Regions from separate parts of the Lysinibacillus sp. NPDC047702 genome, predicted to be linked through region 1. Evidence: riboswitches for the same ligand, from Rfam matches in the RefSeq annotation. Region 1 holds a riboswitch; each other region holds the start of a gene.
What was found. A riboswitch is a leader RNA that binds a small molecule or an ion and turns the genes downstream of it on or off. The one in region 1 is predicted to bind lysine.
Positions count from the first base shown of each region.

Region 2: linked by a shared signal. The riboswitch ahead of ACQKIM_RS25495 (amino acid permease) and the one ahead of ACQKIM_RS21105 (aspartate kinase) in region 1 are both predicted to bind lysine.
Region 3: linked by a shared signal. The riboswitch ahead of ACQKIM_RS26120 (transporter substrate-binding domain-containing protein) and the one ahead of ACQKIM_RS21105 (aspartate kinase) in region 1 are both predicted to bind lysine.

Region 1 covers NZ_JBNNMG010000056.1:21,656-29,150, reverse strand. Annotated here, with positions in the region: gene ACQKIM_RS21120 (amino acid permease) at 1-646, shown strand, start outside; gene trxA (thioredoxin) at 788-1,099, shown strand; gene uvrC (excinuclease ABC subunit UvrC) at 1,292-3,082, shown strand; lysine riboswitch at 3,122-3,300, shown strand; gene ACQKIM_RS21105 (aspartate kinase) at 3,434-4,660, shown strand; gene ACQKIM_RS21100 (hypothetical protein) at 5,090-5,257, opposite strand; gene ACQKIM_RS21095 (methyl-accepting chemotaxis protein) at 5,502-6,761, shown strand; gene ACQKIM_RS21090 (YslB family protein) at 6,808-7,242, opposite strand.
Region 2 covers NZ_JBNNMG010000086.1:11,620-19,114, forward strand. Annotated here, with positions in the region: gene ACQKIM_RS25470 (ATP-binding protein) at 1-1,356, opposite strand, end outside; gene ACQKIM_RS25475 (hypothetical protein) at 1,548-1,967, opposite strand; gene ACQKIM_RS25480 (nitric oxide synthase oxygenase) at 2,502-3,548, shown strand; gene ACQKIM_RS25485 (hypothetical protein) at 3,790-4,332, shown strand; gene ACQKIM_RS25490 (CynX/NimT family MFS transporter) at 4,395-5,603, opposite strand; lysine riboswitch at 5,782-5,958, shown strand; gene ACQKIM_RS25495 (amino acid permease) at 6,042-7,495, shown strand, end outside.
Region 3 covers NZ_JBNNMG010000092.1:8,472-15,966, reverse strand. Annotated here, with positions in the region: gene ACQKIM_RS26125 (amino acid ABC transporter permease) at 1-603, opposite strand, end outside; gene ACQKIM_RS26120 (transporter substrate-binding domain-containing protein) at 792-1,649, opposite strand; lysine riboswitch at 1,768-1,954, opposite strand; gene odhB (2-oxoglutarate dehydrogenase complex dihydrolipoyllysine-residue succinyltransferase) at 2,328-3,560, opposite strand; gene ACQKIM_RS26110 (2-oxoglutarate dehydrogenase E1 component) at 3,651-6,473, opposite strand; gene ACQKIM_RS26105 (sensor histidine kinase) at 6,706-7,495, opposite strand, start outside.

The DNA of each region.
Region 1 (7,495 bases):
TGTACGCAGTACATTAGTCCGTATTGTGACGTTCTATTTACTGCCTTTCTTTATTATCGTAAGCTTAATTCCTTGGAATGAAGTAAATGGTGTGCCAGAAAGTCCGTTTGTGATGGTTTTTAAAATGATTGGGATTCCTGGTGCAGACCATATTATGAACGCCGTTGTTATACTGGCAATTATCTCCTCCATGAATTCAGGGCTTTATGGCTCATCTCGCGTGTTATATACTCAGGCTGTGGATGGCCGTGTTCCAAAAATCTTTGCTCATTTATCGAAAAGAAAAGTTCCAGTATATGCGATTTTAATGTGCACATTAGCTTTATATGTTGGTGTAATTATTTCCCTATATGCTGGAAGTAAGACTTTTGAGTTTCTAATGGGTTCTCTAGGATACACGGTGTTATTTATTTGGTTGATCATTGCGATTGCGCATCTGAAATCACGTAAAAAACAATCAGAAAAAACAAGTGCCTATGTAGTTAAATGGTTCCCTTACACGACATGGATTGCTATTATTGCGTTAAGTGCCATCCTGATTGGTATTATTTTTACAACTTCAATAATCGTAACAGGTATTACATTAGCTATATATATCTTTATTACGTTAACATACGTTTATAAGGGTCGTTATCATACAAATTAGGTTAAATATTAAAGTGATTTCATGATGTTTCGACTCTTTTCATCTTGTTTTTCATAAATTATGCATTGCAGGCAGATTGTTCGCTCAAGGGAAATTATCCATGCTATACTACAAACATAGTAAGTTTAAGGAGGATTTCAAATGGCAATTGTACATGCAACAGATGCAACTTTCCAAGATGATATTAAAGAGGGGTTAGTGCTAGTAGACTTTTGGGCTGCTTGGTGCGGACCATGTAAAATGATTGGACCTGTACTTGAAGAAATGGATGCTGCAGGCAGTGCAGCTAAAATTGTAAAAGTAGATGTAGATAACAACCAAGGTACGGCAGCGCAATACCAAATCATGTCTATTCCATCTTTATTATTATTTAAAGATGGTGAATTGGTAGACAAAACTGTTGGCTTCCAACCTAAAGAAGCGTTAGAAGCATTTATCACAAAACATGCTTAATTTGTAAGAATCGAAAAGCTGAGCCATCATTTGATGTGCTTGGCTTTTTTTCGTTATATAATAAGCTAGTAGGAAACCTTATTCCGAAAATAGATAAAGGGGTACATTTTAAATTTTATCTTTTTATCTGCTCTATTTTTACGGGATAAAAATGGACGGGCACTATGTTTAACTAAGAGGGGGCAGGTTGCAATGAATGATTTAGTAAAACGAAAGCTGGATATTTTGCCCGATCAGCCTGGCTGCTATTTGATGAAGGATCGGCAAGGAACTATTATTTACGTAGGAAAAGCAAAAGTACTAAAAAATCGAGTACGCTCGTATTTTACTGGTACACATGAGGGGAAAACACAGAGGCTTGTAAGTGAAATAGAAGATTTTGATTATATTGTGACCTCCTCTAATATTGAGGCATTGATTTTAGAGCTTAATCTCATAAAACTTCATGATCCTAAGTACAATGTCATGTTGACAGACGATAAAACGTATCCGTATTTAAAAATTACGAATGAAAAACATCCTCGTCTTATCACGACACGAAAAGTGAAAAAGGATAAGGCAAAGTATTTTGGACCCTATCCCAATGCATATGCAGCAAGCGAAACAAAAAAGCTGCTGGATCGCTTATATCCGCTTCGAAAATGTGTACAACTACCTTCCAAGGTTTGCCTGTATTATCACATGGGTCAATGTATGGCACCTTGTGTGAAGGAGATTGATGCTCAAATTTATCAGAATATGATTGAGGATATGACCAAATTTTTAAATGGTGGTGTGGAGGCAGTCAAAAAGGAACTAGAGGTAAAAATGCTAGCCGCTGCTGAAAATTTAGAGTTTGAACGTGCAAAAGAATTCCGTGATCAGATTGCACATATTGATACAGTTATGCAAAAGCAAAAAATTGTCACGAGTGATACGACGAATCGTGATGTATTTGGTTATGCAGTAGAAAAAGGTTGGATGTGTGTCCAAGTATTCTTTGTTCGTCAAGGTAAGCTGATTGAGCGTGATGTCTCCATTTTCCCGATTTATCAGGAAGCAGAGGAGGAGTTTTTAACATTTGTTGGCCGATTCTACGAAAAGCTAGAGCATATTAAGCCAAAGGAAATTTTTATCCCTCAAGCGATTGATGCTGCTATTTTAACAGAATTATTAGGTGTAAAGGTATTAACGCCCAAGCGCGGGCAAAAAAAAGAGCTTGTTGACCTAGCTACAAAAAATGCTGAAATTGCAGTAGCAGCTAAGTTCCAGCTCATTGAACGTCAGGAAGAACGAACAATTGGTGCATGTGAGGCACTTGGTGAAGCGATGGGGATTTCTACACCTCTACGAATTGAGGCGTTTGATAACAGTCATATGCATGGAACAGATGCTGTATCTGCAATGGTGGTGTTTATCGATGGTAAGCCTGCAAAGAAAGAATATCGAAAGTATAAAACTCGTACAGCTGCTAAGCACGATGACTATGGGGCGATGCAGGAAGTAATACGTCGTCGTTACATACGTGTACTAAAGGAAGGATTACCCTTACCAGATTTAGTTTTAATAGATGGTGGGAAGGGACAAATGGAAGTTGCACGAGAAGTATTAGAGGATGAGCTTGGGCTGGTCATTCCAATCGCCGGCTTAGCGAAGGATGAAAAGCATAATACATCACAGCTTTTATTTGGAGATCCGCCTGAAGTCATTGCGTTAAAGCGCACAAGTGATGGATTCTATCTATTGCAACGAATTCAGGACGAAGTACACCGCTTTGCCATTACATTCCTACGTCAGCAGCATGAAAAGCATGCCATTCAATCTGTTCTCGATCAAATTGAGGGCATCGGTCCAAAGCGAAAACAGCAATTACTAAAGCACTTTGGTTCTGTCAAAAAAATACGAGAGGCAAGTGAGCTAGCATTACAAGAGGCTGGGATGCCTGCTAACCTTGCTAATCATATATATACCTATTTTCAGCAACAGACATTGTTAAAGGAATAGACATATGCTAATGTTTAATAAAATACATTCACTATTTTAAGTGATGATAGAGGTGCAAGATTCAAAAGTAGTACATTAGAGGATGAACAAATCCTATGAAGATGTATGAAAGGGGAGCTTGCCGAAGTGGAGCATCGTTGTTTCCGATGCTGTGCTGGTTTTGCATTTAAGAAATGTAAGACTGTCGATTCTAAACGTTTCGGAGAGCTATCACACATGCGCAAGTTATTTTTATTGTACATGTATAGGCAGCTTTCACGTTATGTGAAAGCTGCTTTTTTGGTTTTCTAGCAGATACTCCGATTAGAAATGGCGTTAAATTAGGGATAGATGAAAAGGAGAAGAATCAGGATGGCAAGAATTGTAATGAAATTTGGCGGTGCTGCATTAGCTTCAACGGCACATATTTATGAGGTTGCGAAAAAGGCGATTAATGAAAAAGAAAAAGGTCATGATGTGGTAATTGTCACTGCAGCAATGGGGAATTCAGCGAAAGAATTAACGAAAATGGCACGAGATTTATCCGATGATGCGTCTAAGCATGAATTAGATGTGCTGCGATCAACGAGCTCACAGTTAGCCAGCGCCTTAGTGGCCATAGCCTTACAGGAAAAAGGCTATGAGGCAGTGTCATTAACAGGCTGGCAGGCAGGTGTTCAGACAGATGCAATGCATGTTAATGCACGCATTGAGTATATAGACGATAGTCGATTAGAAGAGCATTTGGCACAGAGGCAAATAGTCGTAGTTGCTGGGGAGCAGGGGATTGATCATTTACAAAATATTACGACTCTTGGTAAAGGTGGAGCAGAAACGGCAGCTGTGGCCATCGCGGCAACACTGGATGCGGAGCGTGTTGATATTTACACGAACGTGGATGGTGTTTATACTGCTGATCCAAATTATGTAAACGGTGCACAAAAGTTAAAGAAAATTTCCTATGATGAGATGTTAGAGTTATCAAACTTAGGCGCACATATCTTACATCCACGAGCTGTAGAATTAGCAAAGAAGTTTCAAATACCAGTTATTATTCGATCATATGAAATAGATACAGTAGGTACTTTATTGAAGGAGGAAGTTGAAATGGAAAAAAATTTAATTGTACGAGGTGTTGTCTATGAATCAGATGTTATTCGTTTAACGGTAGGCTATGATGCTTATTCGGATGCTTCGTTGGCAGATATATTTACGATACTTGCAGATCATCGCATTAATGTGGATATCATCGTGCAAGCGATAATCGACGGTCTAAAACCGACTGTATCTTTCACGATTTTGAAAGAAGAGTTTGCAGAAGCTTTGCATGTTCTAGAAGAAAGTAAACTGTCGCTCGGGTTTAGCTTTGCTGATTTTGAAGTTGGCTTGGCAAAGGTATCTATTATTGGATCAGGAATGGCGTCTAATCCAGGCGTTGCTGCCAGAATGTTTGATCGTTTACGACATGAAGGCATCCCTGTTAAGATGGTCAGTACATCTGAAATTAAAGTGTCGGTTGTAGTGCCTCAAGACGACATGATTCATGCAGCTAATGCTTTACATGATGAATTTAATTTAGAGCAAGCACTTTATATGTAAGAATGAAAGGATGTGCCAATAGCCACATCCTTTCATAGTGTTGAAAAACTAAATGGTCAAGGGACTCTTTGTGAACACTACTAAGTCAAATGAAGGTGATTTCCGTTCCAGGCTACTCGCTTTCCAGTGGGCGAGCGACGAGCCGCTTCCTGCGCTGACGCTCCGTGCAGGGTCTCGTCTGTCTCGCTATCCCACGGGAGTCGAGTAGCCTTGCACTCCAATCTGCAATAGTGTAAAACTTTAAATATTTTCTTCCCTCAAAAGAAAAGTAAAGTAAAAGCATGTTACTCACCATTATTAAGTGGATAGAATATTGGTACAAATTCTACAGCTGTTAACCTACATTATGCGAAAAACTACTTTGTAACTTTACATAAAGTACTCCTCTGTTTTCGCATAGAAAATTGTTATCAAAGCTCCATTTTTGCACTATATAATGATGGCTAAGACTTCAAATTTATCACTATATATTTGTGTGAATGGCCAGAAGAAAATACTATGAGCAAAGGTTGATTGGAGTGTAGACTGAGTGACTCCTCGGGGATTCAGCGTCACAGATGAGACCCTGGAGCGAGCTACGCGAGTGAAGCGGCTCATCGGACGCCCCCAGGAAAGCACTCAGTCGGAACGGAGATCAACCCCTCGTTTTGAAAAAGGGCTATACTTTTTAATTTGTCACCTTGATTTCATTGACATAATAGTATTTCAACAACATGAAAGGATGTGCCAATAGCCACATCCTTTTTAAAGGCGTTTACATCAATTTAATGTTTTATCGAAATTGATTGTTATATAATAGAGAATGATTACATGTTTTACCAAGGAAGAGGTGAGTATTTGAATGGCATTATTTGGGCTATTTCAAAAGCCAATTGATGAAGGTGTAAAACAGTGCAATGATTCTGAAATACAATTACTGAAAAAACGAATTTTAGAATTGGAACTTGCACAGGAAAGTATTGATGTGAAAAATGCAATATTAGATTTTGTACTAGCACATATGGAATTAATTAATTTTCAAACGGCTTTAAAGGTGCAGGGAGTGTCAACAAGTGTAGGGGATATTTCAGCAATGAGTGAAGAAATGTCGTCAAACACAGAAGAAATATTAGCGGTAGAACAAAATGTCAATGCAAACATTCAAGAAATCAAACTGCATTCTATCCAATTAGTGAAAGAGATGGAGTCATCAATTACAAAAGGTGAAATCGTTCAGGGGTTATTAATCCAGGGAGCTCATTCAACTGAGCAGCTGAAAGATGAAATGAATAAAATGAATAACATAGGTAAAAGTGTAACAGCGATTGCTGATCAAACACAGCTGCTTGCGTTAAATGCCTCGATTGAAGCTGCACGTGCTGGTGAACATGGAAAGGGTTTTAATATTGTAGCAATGGAGGTAGGGAAGTTAGCCAATAGCTCCAAAGGTTCCTTAAAAGAAATGACAACAATCCGATCAGTTATCGATGAGAAATTACATTATACAATAACCAATATTGAACAGGTTGAACACTATTTCACCGATTTCTTAAGCAATATGAAAGACAATATTTCGAATCTTTCTATTACAAGTAAAAGTATTGAAGAGGTAGCGCATGGAGTTCACCAAATAACAGTTGCATCTGAGGAAAATGTAGTTGCGATTGATCGTTTGGCCGTCACAACAACAGAATTATCACATACTAGTGATTTCTCTGAGACGATTCAAAATCAAGTCACTGAAATGCTAAAAGCTATTGTACCAACCATTCGCAAACCTTCAGAGCAAACAATCATTAGTCAGTTAGCAGCAAGATTAATGGATCATGCAAGCTTTTTACGAAATACGATTCAAAAGGCAGGACAAAAAGATATTTTAAAAACACATCACCAATGTGCCTTTGGACAATGGTACTATGGACATTTTGAGCAGTATCATTATTTATCAGAGTATCGTCATATAGAGCAACCGCATGAATTCGTACATACTGCTGCCCAAAAATTAGTCAATGAACTGTCAATTAGTAATTTAGAGGAAATGATTCAACACTCACTTAATATATTGGAAGCCTTTATTTCATTAATAGATATACTGTTAAAAGAAAGACATGCGCAACTATAAAAAGGATTGTCATCCCATAAATAAAGAGAGGGATGCAATCCTTTTTTTACTCTGTAGGTATAGTGTTCATAATTCTTTCTTTAACATCCCACTTCACAGTGAACATAACATGCTCCTGTTTAACTCGTTTTTCGTCGTAGCACTCTGTTAAATAGCCTTTAGCTTGCTGAATTTGCTCAGCTATAAACCCAGCTTCCAGTCTAAAGCAACGATGTCCAACTAATAGCAGCTCTGGGTCATTTGTCAACTGGAATATACGCCCATCTTTTGTTTCCTTGATTAATTCAAGGGTGCCCCAACAGGCATCTGCGAAAAATGCGATAAGTTCTTCTTGACTTTTACAAGGAAACTTCCGAGCAAGCTCTTTACCAGCCCAGTAAAGTACATCTTCTTCATGTTTACCAAGAATAGAAGACAAAATATGATCACGGATAATCTCATAGCCAAATGATGAGATTGTAGGATATGGAGGGTTTAACATTGAAATCCTTCTTTCTTAGAATTTTCTTATAATTTAACGCTGATTAAGTAAAAATAGTTTTTTCGAGAAAAAACGATGCATCATGTACTAGATTAGTTCTTTAATGAGGACTATGAAAAACTCCAAGTTACCTTGACGCTCGTAGCTCTTGAGAGTACAATAAACATGTCATAATATTGTACCATGATGAAATACACAGTCAATGAAGTATCATTTACAAAATGATGACTTCTTTTGTTGTGCTATTTTAAGT
Region 2 (7,495 bases), on a different contig from region 1:
CTGCGACTTCGCTATTGGTAATGAGAAAGTAAAGGTTGAGCCAACGCCGATAGTAGATGATACCGACATTGTTCCCCCGTGTAAGGAAACAAGCTTATGGCAAATGCTTAAACCTAATCCAAGGCCACCACCTATGGATGTCATTGTCGAATCCACTTGTTCATAGGGCTCAAATACGATTTCTTGCATATTTTTATCAATGCCAATTCCCGTATCTGTAACGGAAATATATAATTGTTTCCCAACTACTTCAGCATCAATCGTAATGGAACCTTGTTCAGTAAATTTAATGGCATTATGAATTAAATTCGCAAAAATTTGAATAAGTCGTGTCTCGTCGGCAAAAACAAATGGTGAATTAATAGGTATTCGCACAATAAGTTCAATTGGCTTTCCTTTCAGCATAAAACGAAACATATTACTGACCCCACTTGCGAGGTTATAAGCATTTAAAGGTTTTGGTTGTAGCTGAAGCGTTTTTTCTTTTAATTTTACTAAATCCAATAAATCATCTAACATGTGGGTCATGTGGTTTCCGATTCTTACCATTAGCTTTAAATCATTTTGATCTTCTTTATCTACCTGCTTAGCTAACATCGTTTGGGCAATACTCATCATGCCATGCAAAGGGTTACGCAGTTCATGAGAGGTATTTGCTAGAAAATCATCCTTTGTGTTTATTTCTTTTTGTAATTTCACAGAAAGTTTTTCTGTTTGTAAAGTTGTTTGAAAATAGCTTGTAAACCAAAATGCGGATAATGCAGTTACACCAATAAATATATCAAAAGGATAATGACTATAAGGTAATGTTGTATTCTGTCTTATAGGTAAAAATAATGAATTGGTTACCACTGCTGTACCTGTTAATAATAAAAATATCACGCCTTTCTGCCCTTTTAAAGCTATGATCAATGTGAAAATAGTTATAATAATAGGAGAGACGATAAAAAGTATTATAAATATCAATTTGGTTTTAAAAATATATTCAATGGGCGCTACTACAATAAAAGATAAATAGAAAGTACATACCAATGGGACAATAGTTAATATTTTAGGTTTAGAGTATTCCTTCATCAATTCACGTAGTAATAAAACAAAAAACAACGCATTATGTATGTAAGAGAAATACGTTAGTTTGTTTGCCCAAATCCAATTTATAGGTAAATAACTAAATAATATTCTATTGCTAGAAGTGAGTATCGTTAAACAAGCTGAAATAGTAATCATGGCAAAATAAAATAAAGTTTTATTTCGAATGCCTATACCCCAAAGCAAAATTGTAAATAGTAGGTAAATTAGAAAGACTAGACAAACGGCCATTTGAGTTTCAATGGAAAAGGACGTTGATTGTTCCATTGAGTGTAGATCGCCAAGAATAATTTCTCGTTGAAACCCACCTTGTTCATAAGGATTTGTTTGAACGCCTTGTATAATAATTTCGCTTTCATTAGTATCAAACGTAAAAAAGTAAGTTATAGGTCTGCCAATAGGAGCATTTTGAGTAAGATTTGTCGTAAGATTTCCTAATCCTTCAATAAATTGACCGTCTATATAAGCTCATAGGGTGCTAAACCTTCAGGAATCGTAATACCGTACATCTGAGAGGAAGTGTGTTCTTTTAAAATTTTTAAACGATAAGAACCATAATGAGCTTTCTCGCTATTTTTAAAGTATTGATCCCAAGATTCTGGCTGATTCGTATAAACCTTATTTTGTTCAACTGATTGGACATTTTCAGAAGCGAGGAGGACATTAGGGTAGAATTCCCATTCCTTCTGTAGCTTAACTTTGAAATTATGGCTTGTATCAATACTCCTTAAATCTACCGTTCCTTGTATGGCATTGACTCCTTTTGAAATGTTTGTGAAATTCATCCAAGTAAAGTGTAAAAAGGTTAGAAAACAAAAGAATAACCCAGAAATTAGAAAAATCGATATTTTTTTAGAGAATATTTGCTTTTTAATCATAAAAAATAGATTTCGACAAATAGGTTTATTTCTCCTTCAAAAATAATGATTACCTATCAATTCTTTATGATAATATTAACATTTTCCCAAATGAGATTTTATTTGGAGAGATTAAACAATGAAAACTATTGAATTTGGAATCAATCATCTTTTTAGTAATTTAACAGGAATTATCTGCTGTGTAATTAAACTAATAAAATAGAACCATGCCATATAGAAGAGCCTGTGAATTGCATATATATAAAACATGGCGCTTCTTTTGGGTATTCTAAATTATTTCGGATAATAGAGACTATATATAATAGAGGAAAGTCATAACAATTAATCAAAAGTCACTCGTAAATAATTTTAGTGAAATTAGTGATGAATTAGAGCTTGATAAATATACTTTTGATATCCTATGAAATTACATGACAGCCTCCATAAATTTGAACAAACTATTTCATATATACAATATGTATGTTTTTTCTATAGATATTTTCATGGTGCTTCCTGTTTTGTTCCACTAATATGAGGGTAGGTGGAGGAATCGACATGAATATACAGGAGATCAAGCAGTTCTTAAATCTATATCAGGTAGAGCAAAATGAATCAGAACTTTGGTTAGAAAATAGATTACAACAGATTCAAAATGCAGGAGAATACTATCCAACAACAGACGAACTAATTTTTGGCGCACGGGTGGCATGGCGTAATAGCAACAAATGTATTGGACGCCTGTTTTGGCAGTCACTGCATGTAGTAGATGCACGTGATGTTTTAGATGAACAGGACATTTTTCGTAAGTTACTAGAGCATATTGAGTATGCAACAAATAAAGGTAAAATTCGTCCAACGATAACCGTGTTTGCCTCGGATCGAGTACGGATATGGAATCATCAGCTAATTCGTTATGCAGGCTATGAAACGGAGACAGGGGTTATTGGTGATTCAAATTCCATCGCATTTACAAAAGTATGTGAATCATTAGGCTGGAAAGGTCAACGAACACCATTTGATGTGTTACCACTTGTCGTACAGGTTGATGGGCGTGCTCCACAGATGTTTGCAATACCTGCAGAATATATTTTAGAGGTGCCAATTCGTCATCCAGAGTCAGTGGGTGTGGAGAAATTAGGGTTGAAATGGTATGCCGTACCTATTATTTCAAGCATGCGTTTTCAAATGGCAGGTATTGATTTTCAAGCAGCTCCGTTCAATGGCTGGTACATGGGGACAGAAATCGGTGCACGTAATTTAGCAGATCATGATCGCTATAATATGCTGCCAGCTATTGCAGAGATATTTAATTTTGATACAAGTAAGCAAATCTCGCTTTGGCGAGACCGTGCATTAGTGGAGCTCAATATTGCTGTTCTTCATTCTTTTAAAGAAGATGGAGTGAGCATTGTGGATCATCATACAGCAGCTCAACAGTTTAAATTGTTTGAAGAAGCGGAGGATTCCGCAGGGCGAGAAATGACAGGCAACTGGACATGGTTAATCCCGCCACTTTCGCCTGCAACGACTCATATATTTCATAAACCTTATGTAAATATTTATCATACACCAAATTATTTTTATCAGAAGCCATGTTATTAACTGTAAAGGGGCTGTTCGTTTTCCCAGCAGCTCCTGAATACGTTCGCTTTATAATAGAGCTCTCTATTAAACCTTATAAACTTCTCTATTAATTACATCAACCACAACAATTTCCCCTTTAGTTACTACATAGCACTATTCATGCAGCATGTATAAAATCCCTCTCTTAGTACCTATATACAATCCCCATATGACCATTTACACTTAACCTATCTTATTTTTCAGGAGAGGAGCAATCCAAATGTTGAACCAGAATACCCCGAATATTCCATGGCAACAATTGACGACACCTTATGGTAGAGGAACAGCTATCCCACAGCTGATTGAACAGGAGCAATATCAGCAGCTTGCTGAATTAATTGAGCATCAAGGTACACTATGGCAGGTGACGCCATGGGTTTTACTTATCCTTTTAAAAAATCTTGCTAGCAAAAATACGGAGGATATTTCATTAGAAGAAATAGAGCTTTATTTAGCTGTGGCTCAAGTGATTACTGAGGATTATCTAGACTATGCACATACTGTTCAAACTATGCAGGAGCTACTAGATGTTAAATATTTATGGGCAGAAGACGAGGAGGATGATGAGCTGGAGTGGGAGGAGGAAACGCCAAAGGGCTATGAGCAGCAGGCTTTTTTAGGCTATTATTATTTTAGTCATTTACTCCTACAAGAGGCTCTTCCTATTTTTACTGCTATCAATGCTCGTAACAAAGAAGCAGCAGAAGATCTGGATGAACTGCTAACCTTACTAAAACAGCATGGTACACAATCTGATAAATAAAAAAGTATAGGTACAGAAATAAGCAGATGGGAAACAAGACTGGTTTTCCCATCTGCTTTAATTTAATGGACATATTCATCTTTAGAGGCTCTAAATGAACATAAGAAGAGTATTACAGCTACAACGACAAAGAGCCAGCCTGCAATATTCCAACCACCAAATAGATCATGCAGGTAGCCAAAAAGAATAGGACCAATTGCAGCAAATAAATAGCCTAGTGATTGTGCAAAGCCTGATAAATCAGCTGCTTCAAAGGCTGTGCGAGTGCGGAGTGTGAAGAACATCATGGCTAAGGCAAATGAAGCCCCGCCTGCTAAGCCTAATAGAATCATCCAAAGCACCCCAAGGCTTGTCCACTCCATAACAACGCCAACAAAGCCTACTAAATAAAATGCTGTAAACATTAATACAAGGGGTCGCTGAGACGCCATTTTACTAGCAATGATTGGCACAGCTAAAGCCATTGGAACTTGTGAAAATTGCATGATGGAGAACATCCAGCCTGCACGATCAGCAGCTAAACCTTGTGATATGTAAATTTCAGGAATCCATGCTGCAGTTGTATAAAATAATAATGATTGTAATCCCATAGCACCTGTTACTGCCCAGGTAACAGGGGATTTCCATAAAGGTATACGTTCTTTCGTTTTCTTAACAGCGGGCTCAGGCTTATTAAACTTTAATTGTGGAATCCAAATTAAAATGGTTAACACAACTAAAATAAGTGCAATAGCCAGTGCTCCTTGCCAGCCAAGAGATGATTGGGCAATAGGGTAGCTAATCCCAGCACCAAGTCCAGCTGTTAAATTCATGGACATTGTAAAAAATGCCATAAGCAAACCTACATGATAAGGAAATTTTAATTTAAGTAATCCTGGAATAAGTACATTTCCAAATGCAATAGCAACACCAATTAGCATAGTTCCAAAAACGAGCAAACTTGTTGTTCCTAGAGAGCGCAGTACAATACCTACTGCTAAAAGAATAGTGGATAAAAATAATGTTAGCTCAAGTCCTAATTTACGTGCAACAACTGGTGCAAATGGCGATATAACCGCAAAGGCTAGAAGTGGAATAGTAGTTAGAAATCCAGCTAATACATTTGATATACCTAGATCTTCTCGTATAAAAGAAATAATAGGTCCCACAACTGTTAAAGGCATTCGTAATGTCGAGGCAATACAAATAACGCCAATCACTAATAGTAAGGTAGCTCCTCTCCAGCTAATTTTCCTGCTAGGATAACTAGTGGAATCTTCATTTGTTGTCAAAATTAATCCCCCCTGTTTACATTCAATTATAATTGAACCACTATATTACTTTATCACATTATTCAAAATAGTAGAATATTCATAAAATATAGAACTTTACTCGTCGTATTGAAATGTAAAATGTCTTATGTTAAACTTGTAGACATCATAAATTTAATAATTATATGCCTCATGTTTGTATTGAGGTAGAGGTCGCGGTATTTATGAGTATGCTAATGGAAATGACAAGCATTGACGAGATTAGCTGAAAGGAAATACTGCCGAAGTGTGAGGGGACTTGAAAACCTCATGCTGGGGCTGTCTCCGAAAGGAACAGAACTGTCACGTTTGGACAACGTGTTGAGCTATCATTTAGAAAAAACTGAGGATTTACTTAGCCATCACAGTGTTCATGTGATGGTATTTTTTTGCCTCTTATATTAGGAAGGAAGCTATATCGTGAGTGAAATAAAAGTGAATCAGCTCGGTCATAAAGTGCCCAAGCTGAAAAAAGAATTAAAAAGCCGTCATATTACAATGATTTCTTTAGGTGGTACAATTGGTACAGGGCTATTTTTAGCCAGTGGTGGTGCCATTGCACAGGCAGGTCCTGGCGGTGCATTACTAGCCTACGCCCTAATCGGTGTCATGGTGTACTTTTTAATGACAAGCTTAGGGGAAATGGCAGCCTATATGCCATCCTCAGGCTCATTTAGTACGTATGCTACGAAATTTGTTGATCCAGCTTTGGGCTTTGCACTTGGCTGGAACTATTGGTATAACTGGGCTATCACAATTGCTGCAGAAATTGCGGCTGTATCATTAATTATGAAATATTGGTTCCCAGATAGCTCATCGGCATTATGGACAGTATTATTTATTGCTGTTGTGTTAACCTTTAATTTATTATCTGTAAAAAGCTATGGTGAAAGTGAATATTGGTTTGCCATGATCAAGGTGGTAACTGTGATTGTGTTCATTATTATCAGCTTATTAATGATTTTTGGTATTTTAGGTGGACAGGCACCTGTAGGTTTTACAAATTTCTTTATTAGTGATGGACCGTTTCATGGGGGGTTCCTTGCTACATTTGGTATTTTCCTTGCAGCAGGATTTTCATTCCAAGGAACAGAGCTTCTTGGGATTACAGCTGGTGAAACGGATGACCCTGGAAAAAATATTCCAAAGGCAGTAAAATCTGTGTTCTGGCGTATTCTTTTGTTTTATATTTTAGCGATTGGTGCGATAGGGATGCTGATTCCATTTACCGATGAACGTTTACTATCAGAAGACATCGCTGTATCTCCATTTACACTAGTGTTTGATCGCCTAGGTATTGCCTTTGCTGCTTCCTTAATGAATGCCATTATTTTAACGGCCATGCTATCAGCTGGGAATTCAGGACTATATGCATCATCTCGTATGCTATGGCAATTAGCGGTAGACGGGCATGCACCAAAATTTTTCGCAAAATTAAGCCGCCGCGGTATTCCAATCTATGCATTAATGGCGACATTAGCTGTAGGTTGTCTTGCATTTTTAGCATCTTTTTTTGGTGATGGGGTTGTTTATATTTGGCTTTTAAATGCCTCGGGAATGTCCGGCTTCATTGCTTGGCTTGGCATTGCATTTAGTCATTATCGATTCCGCCGAGCTTTCGAAGCGCAGGGCTTGGATCCTCAAATGCTGCCATATAAAGCAAAGCTATATCCATTTGGCCCGCTTTTTGCCTTTACGGTTTGTATGATTGTTGTTATTGGACAAAATTATACGGCCTTTATGGGGGATAAAATTGATTGGTATGGAATACTCGTTTCTTATATTGGTATCCCGCTGTTTTTATTGTTATGGTTTGGATACAAAATCAAATATAAAACAAAAATACTTCCGCTGAAAGAATGTGATTTAAGAGT
Region 3 (7,495 bases), on a different contig from region 1:
TGATTCAAAATAGCGGAAGTTATTCCCTGCAATTGATTTTGTTTGGAAGAATAATTCCGTTACACCAATAACGTTTAAAACAGCAGTATCCTTAATATTCATTATTAATTGGTTCCCTGTTGCAGGTAATACATTTCGTGCAACCTGTGGTAGTACAACATGTAGCATGATCTGGAAATGATTCATACCAATAGCTGAAGCAGCCTCGTATTGACCTTTATCAATTGAAACAATACCACCACGCACAATTTCCGTCATATAAGCACCGGTATTCAGAGAAACTACTAAAATACCTGCTGTAATAAAATGCATGTCGATACCAAATGCTATATCCAATCCGAAGAAGACAACCATCGCTTGTACAATCATTGGTGTACCACGGAAGAATTCAACATAGCATGTAAGTATAAAATTAATCAGCTTTAAACTGTAAAATTTCACACCTTTTTTACGAACCGGAATGGTATGCATAATCCCGATGAAAAATCCGATAAATGCACCAATAATTGTACTAATACTCGAAATTAATAAGGTATAATACGCACCTCGTAAAAACATTTGCCAGTTATTCTCTACAATAGAGATAATCCATTCAAGACTCATGATGTTCCTCCTAACAACATTGTGTTGCTTGTTTCTTCTTTATATTCCTAGCTAACTAGCATGATGAACACGATTGTTCTACCATTTTATGAATTATGTAGCTAAGACATTATCATTATTTAGAGAGGTTCTCATTGAATAATGATGAAATGACATGCACGGACTAGCGAAAAGTCCGTGCATTCCTGTTACTGTGCTGCTGGTTGTTGCTGAATGGCATCTTCCATTATTGTTTGGCGATCATCTTCTGAAATTCCTTTTAAAATTTCATTGATTTTATCAAGATCTGCATCACCTTTGCGTAAACCAACTGCAATGGATGTATTAGAAGGATCTGTATCAAAGCCTTCCTCAAAAGCTATATATGTGAATTTATCATTAGCTGCTGCTGCTGAAATACCTTCTGGACGCTCTGCTACATAGCCATCAATTTTTCCTGCCTCTAGTGCTACACGCATTGCTGGGAAGCTATCCATAGCCGTTTGCTTTTGTACATCTTTGATTTGGTCAATCACTTTGTAGTTTGAAGTGTTTAATTGTGAAGTAATTTTAGCACCAGAGAAATCCTGGATTGATTTTGCTTTTTCATATTTACTGCCTTTTTTAATAACCATTACAAAATCAGAAGTATAATAGTTTTCAGTGAAATCAATTGTTTGCTTACGTTCTTCAGTAGGAGACATCCCAGCAATAATAGCATCAATTTTATTGGATTGAAGTGCTGGTACTAAACCATCCCATTCCATTTTTACAATCACTAATTCTTTTCCTAAACCCTCAGCAATTTTTTTTGCCATTTGAACATCATAGCCACCTGCATACTCTGCATTATCTGCAATTTTTACTGCGCCATTTGCATCATCTTGCTGTGTCCAGTTGAATGGCGCATAGCCCGCCTCCATACCAATACGGAATTCACCACCGCCTTCTTCTTTGTCGGCTCCAGCATCACTTGAACCGCCCTCTTTTTTGTCGCCAGCACCACAAGCAGCTAGCACAATTGCCGTCATAATAGAAATCATTACTAACAACCATTTTCTTTTCATGAAAAACTCCCCTTTTCTGTAAAAAAATAAGACAACTGTACTAAAAAAGACCTAAGCTTTGAACTTAGGTCTTACCTTTAATTGACAGTTGCCCAAATCCTCACTATAATTTCCATGTTTCTGAGATAGCACAACCTAGTAAATGTGGAAAGTAATTTACTAGGACAGTCCTGCAATTATTCACTGCAGACCCAGTATAAAAGTACGAGCTCCTTTTATACTTCGGCGATATTTCCTTCTCCATTGCGTCTTCGCTTGCTTGTACTCAGCAATGAACTAATAAATACCGCGCCTCTACCTCACAATAGAATGAATGTGAGGTTTGTTTATTTAATTGATATTTAGATATTACTATAAAACTAGCCTATTCGTCAAGGTAATTTTATCATTTTTCTGATTAATGACAATATTAGGGTTTTATCTATCTTAAATTCATTATTTACTTTTGCAAAGTTAACAAATATATTGAAGCTTCAGCGAAAAAAATCGCAAATTATTACTATTGATAGTAAGCCTAGTAATCTAAAAGTATCTTATAAGCACAGTTGTGTTTGCCTCTATACGTTTCTATCCATCACTTTGGCTTTTCTATCAGCTAATTCGACCTTTCTATCCGTCTCTTCCACTTTCTATCCTTCATACACAAGAAAAAGCCCTGCGATGTGCAGGGCTTTGGCATTAAGAATTTAATAATAAATCTTCTGGGTTTTCAAGTAATTCTTTTACTGTTTTAAGGAAGCCTACAGAATCTTTACCATCGATAATACGGTGGTCATAAGAAAGAGCTAGATACATCATTGGGCGAATTTCTACTTCACCATTCACTTCAACTGGACGTTTTTTGATAGAGTGCATGCCTAGGATAGCAGCTTGTGTACCATTCATGATAGGTGTAGACATTAATGAGCCGAATACACCACCATTTGTAATTGTGAATGAGCCACCTTGAAGATCTGCTAAACCTAATTTTTTGTCGCGAGCTTTTTTCGCTAGGTCTGCAATAGTATCTTCAATTTCAGCAAAGTTTTTGCGGTCAGCGTCACGTACAACTGGTACCACTAAGCCTTCCTCTGTAGATACAGCCACACCGATATCAAAGAAGTTGTTTAAGTGAATTTCGTCACCAACGATTTGTGCATTCACATAAGGGTATTTTTTAAGTGCTGCTACTACTGCTTTTGTGAAGAATGACATGAAACCAAGTTTAGAGCCTGTAGACTCGAAGAATTGGTCTTTTTTACGAGAACGTAAAGCCATAACATTCGTCATATCAACTTCGTTAAATGTAGTTAACATTGCAGTAGATTGTTTCACTTCAAGTAAACGTTTTGCAATTGTTTGACGACGGCGACTCATTTTTTCTACAGTCACACGTGATTCATCTACAGCTGCTACCGCTTTTGGCGCTGCTGGAGCAGGTGCTGCTTGTGGTGCTACTACTGGAGCTGTCCCATGAGCTGCCACGTCTTGGACACGTACACGACCTTGTGGGTCTACTGGAGATACAGCAGCAAGATCAATACCTTTTTCGCGAGCAAGTTTACGTGCTGCTGGAGATGCGATTACGCGTTCACCAGAAGTTTCTTCCACAACTGGAGCTACTGCAACTGGAGCAGGTGCTACTTGTGGTGCTGGCGTTGCTTCAGCTGGAGCCGCTGGAGCTGGTGCTGCACCTTCGCCTGCTTCTACAACTGCGATAACTTGACCAACAAGTACAGTATCGCCTTCCTCAGCTAAAATTTGAGTTAAGACACCTGCTTCTTCTGAAATGATTTCAGCGTTTACCTTATCTGTTTCAAGTTCAACGATGAATTCACCTTTCTCAACGCGATCGCCCACTTTTTTTACCCACTGTGCGATACTTCCTTCTGTAATCGATTCTGCTAATTCAGGGACTTTAATTTCAGCCACTTTCATTTCCTCCTTTAATTAACGTGCATAATGCACATAGAAGGGCCACCTGCCTAAGCAAGCAGCCCGGCTTCAAAAATTAATATGTGATTATTTAACCTTTACAGGCTCAGCAACTGCCTCTTCTACAACTGCCGCTTGAGCAGCTTTATGAGAATCAGCATCACCTTCTGAAGTTGAGCTCATTGCAGGGCGACCTACATAACGAAGCTTTTTACCTTCTGAAAGTTCATATAATGTCTCTAATGCATAATTCCACGTACCTTGGTTTTTCGGTTCTTCCTGTACCCATACTACTTCTTTAACATTCGGATACTTAGCAATAATACCAGCAACTTGCTCTTTTGGGAATGGGTAAAGTTGTTCTACACGAATAATGTGTAAGTGATCGAAGCCTTCACCATCTTTTACGTGATCAGCTATATCAATCATGACTTTACCTGTACCTAGTACAATGCGCTCTACTGCGTCTGATTTTGCCCCTAGACCTGGTTGCTCAATTATTTCTTGGAATGAACCAGTTGCTAATTGCTCAGCATTCGCAGCAGCTAGTGGGTGACGAAGTAAGTACTTCGGCGATACTACTACAAGCGGACGAACACCCTCTGTACCTAATAATGCTGCTTGACGGCGTAATAAGTGGTAGTAGTTACCTGCATTTGAGCAGTTCGCTACGAACCAGTTATTTTCAGCTGACATTTGTAAGTAGCGTTCCATACGGCTTGAAGAGTGCTCTGGACCTTGACCTTCATAACCATGTGGTAAAAGAATCACTAAACCAGATTTTTGTCCCCATTTAGCACGTGCACCTGAAATAAAGTTATCAAACATTACTTGAGCCATGTTAGCAAAATCACCGAATTGAGCTTCCCAAACCGATAATATATTACCATTTTCTAAATTATATCCATATTCAAAGCCTACTACCCCTGCTTCAGTTAATGGAGAATTGTGTACTGTAAACGATGCACTTGCACCAGAGATATGATGAAGTGGTGTAAATACATTACCATTGTTTTTATCGTGTAACACTAGGTGACGTTGTGAGAACGTACCACGCTGTGCATCCTGCCCTGTAAAACGAACTGGTGTACCATCTTGAATAATTGTAGCATAAGCTAATGTTTCAGCATGACCCCAGTCAATTTTTGCAGAAGCAAATGATTCACGACGTTTTTCTAAAATCTTACCAAGTTTTTTCTGTGGCTCGAATTTCTCTTCAAACACTAAAAGTTCTTCATTTATTTTTTCAAGACGTTCCACACCAACTGCTGTATCAATTTGTGGGAACTCTACTTTTAATTCTTCTGGCATTTCTAAATGTTTGTGCTCATCTTTAGCAGCCATTTCTTTAACATGATCATAAGAAGTTTGCATTTCTGCATAAATTGCTGTGTCTAATGCTGCTACATCATCTGCAGAAACAACTCCCTCTGCTACTAATTGTGCGCCATATAAAGCACGAACAGTTTCGTGTTTAGCTACTAATTTATATGTCTCTGGGTTTGTTACAGTTGGATCATCAGTTTCATTGTGACCGTGACGACGGTAGCCAATTAAGTCAACGACAATATCTTTACCGAATTTTTGACGGTAGCTGGCTGCAAAACGACCAACTAATGTTACAGCCTCAGGACTATCTGCATTGACATGAACAACTGGTACTTCATAGCCTTTTGCTGGGTCTGAAGAGTAAACAGATGAACGAGAATCTTGCTGCTCAGTTGTAAATCCAATCATATTGTTAGCAATGATGTGGATTGTACCACCAGTTGTGAATCCTTCTGTTTTCGCAAAGTTAAGAACCTCTGTTACAATTCCTTGACCTGGGAATGCAGCATCACCGTGTACAAGAATACCTAATCCTTTTGTACGGTTATAAGTCGCTTGCCCTGGCTTAGACGTATCATCTTGAGCCGCACGAGCAGAACCTAAAACAACTGGATTTCCGACTTCTAAGTGTGAAGGGTTGTAAGCAAGTTTAACATTCATACCAGATTCGCGATTGTACGAAGCACCCATATGGTATTTTACATCACCTGTCCAACCTTTAGTGATTTCAAGTCGGCCATCCTTAGGTATAAATAATTCATTGGAAACATGTGCGAAATCAGAGAACATCATATCATACGGTTTGTTTAAAATATGTGTTAATACATTTAAACGACCACGGTGTGCCATTCCAATACGCACTTTTTCTACGCTATTAGCTTCTGCTGTTTTTAAAATTTCATCAAATAAAACGATTTGAGTATCTAAACCTTCACCTGAGAAACGTTTTTGACCAACGAAAGTTTTATGAATAAACTTCTCAAAATTTTCAACACGTGTTAAGCGATCTAATAATGCTTTTTTCTCATCAGAAGTTAGTGCTTGTTTAAATGAACCTGTTTCAATTTGTGCTTGAATCCAATCACGTTCATCTATTGCTGTGACGTGATTATATTCAAATGACACTTTATCTGTATAAACAGATTTTAAGTAATCAATTGCATCTTTACCATTTTTCACGTTTGCTGGCACATCTTTGAAGAAGACAGCTGCAGGAATTTCAGCTAAATCTGCAGCGCTTAGATTGAACGCGCTTTCTTCAATTTGAGCTGTTTGTAGTTCACGGTTTTTCAAAGGGTAAATATCTGCCGCTAAATGACCATGCTCACGGATTGCATCTGCTAATTTCACAGCTGCTAATACTTTTTTGTAATCGCCAGCAGGAGCCGCTGTGTTACTAGCTACCGCTACTTCACCTTCTACTACTACTGGTGCACCAAATTGTTGGAATAATAATACTAACTCCGGTTCTACTTCTTCAGGAGACTGTAAGAATAAGTCGTATTGCTCCATCACATATCCTAGGTTAGGACCAGAGAAAGCTGACCATGGAGAACTTACAGTTGTAACGTTGTTCGACATGAAAAATGACCTCCAAATTTTGCCTTTCGGCAGTTCCATTAATTAAATTACAATTAATTATATAATATTTCTCCGTTCTTTTAAAGGATGTTTGACACAACTTATCCATATTTTAAAGAACGTTTTTTCCATCTCAATCTTACTACTCTTCACAAAAAATACAACTCTTTTTAGGAAATTAAGCAATTTTTTTCGCAAAGGCTAAAATAATTAAATAAAGCGTGAATTTTTCTTAATATTTTAGCGGGAATTTAATGAAGAAAACGGTTCCAATATCGATCTCACTCTTGACTTCCACAGAACCATTATATTTTTCAAGCAACATTTTTGTGATACTAAGACCTAAGCCTGTACCGCCTTTTTGACGATTTCTAGCTTCATCAATCCGATAAAATCGATCAAAAATGAAGGGTATATTTTCTTGCGCAATACCAATTCCATTATCTTCTATTTCCATTAGTACCTCATTTCCAGCGACTGATAGTGAGATTTGAATCTCCGGAATTTTTTCACAATAACGAATAGCATTCTCTACTAGATTACGAACTATTTGACTTAATGCATTTTCTGTTATAAATAATAGACCAATTTCTCCATTTTTAGACAGCATAATTCGCGCTTCTGGATGAAGATGCTCCATTTCCTCGATTACACTTTCAATCACTTCTACTGCATTAGCCTCACTACTACTGTCTTTTTCTTCCCGGCGAGCAAGCTCTAGTAATTCCTCAATCATTTTACGCATCCGTGCAATTTCAGTTAATGAAGTATTAATAGATTCCTCAAGAATTTCTGGATCATCTTTTCCCCATCTTTTCAATAATGATAGATGCCCTTCAATAGCCTGAATAGGTGTTCGCAGCTCATGGGATGCATCTGCAACAAATTGTTGCTGCTGGGTAAATGAAATTTGCAGTTCATTCATCATCGCATTATACATTTTTAATAGATCACCTATTTCATCATGAGACGTGTAAGTTAACTTTATTGGCTCGTTAAATCCCTTATCCATCACCATTTTC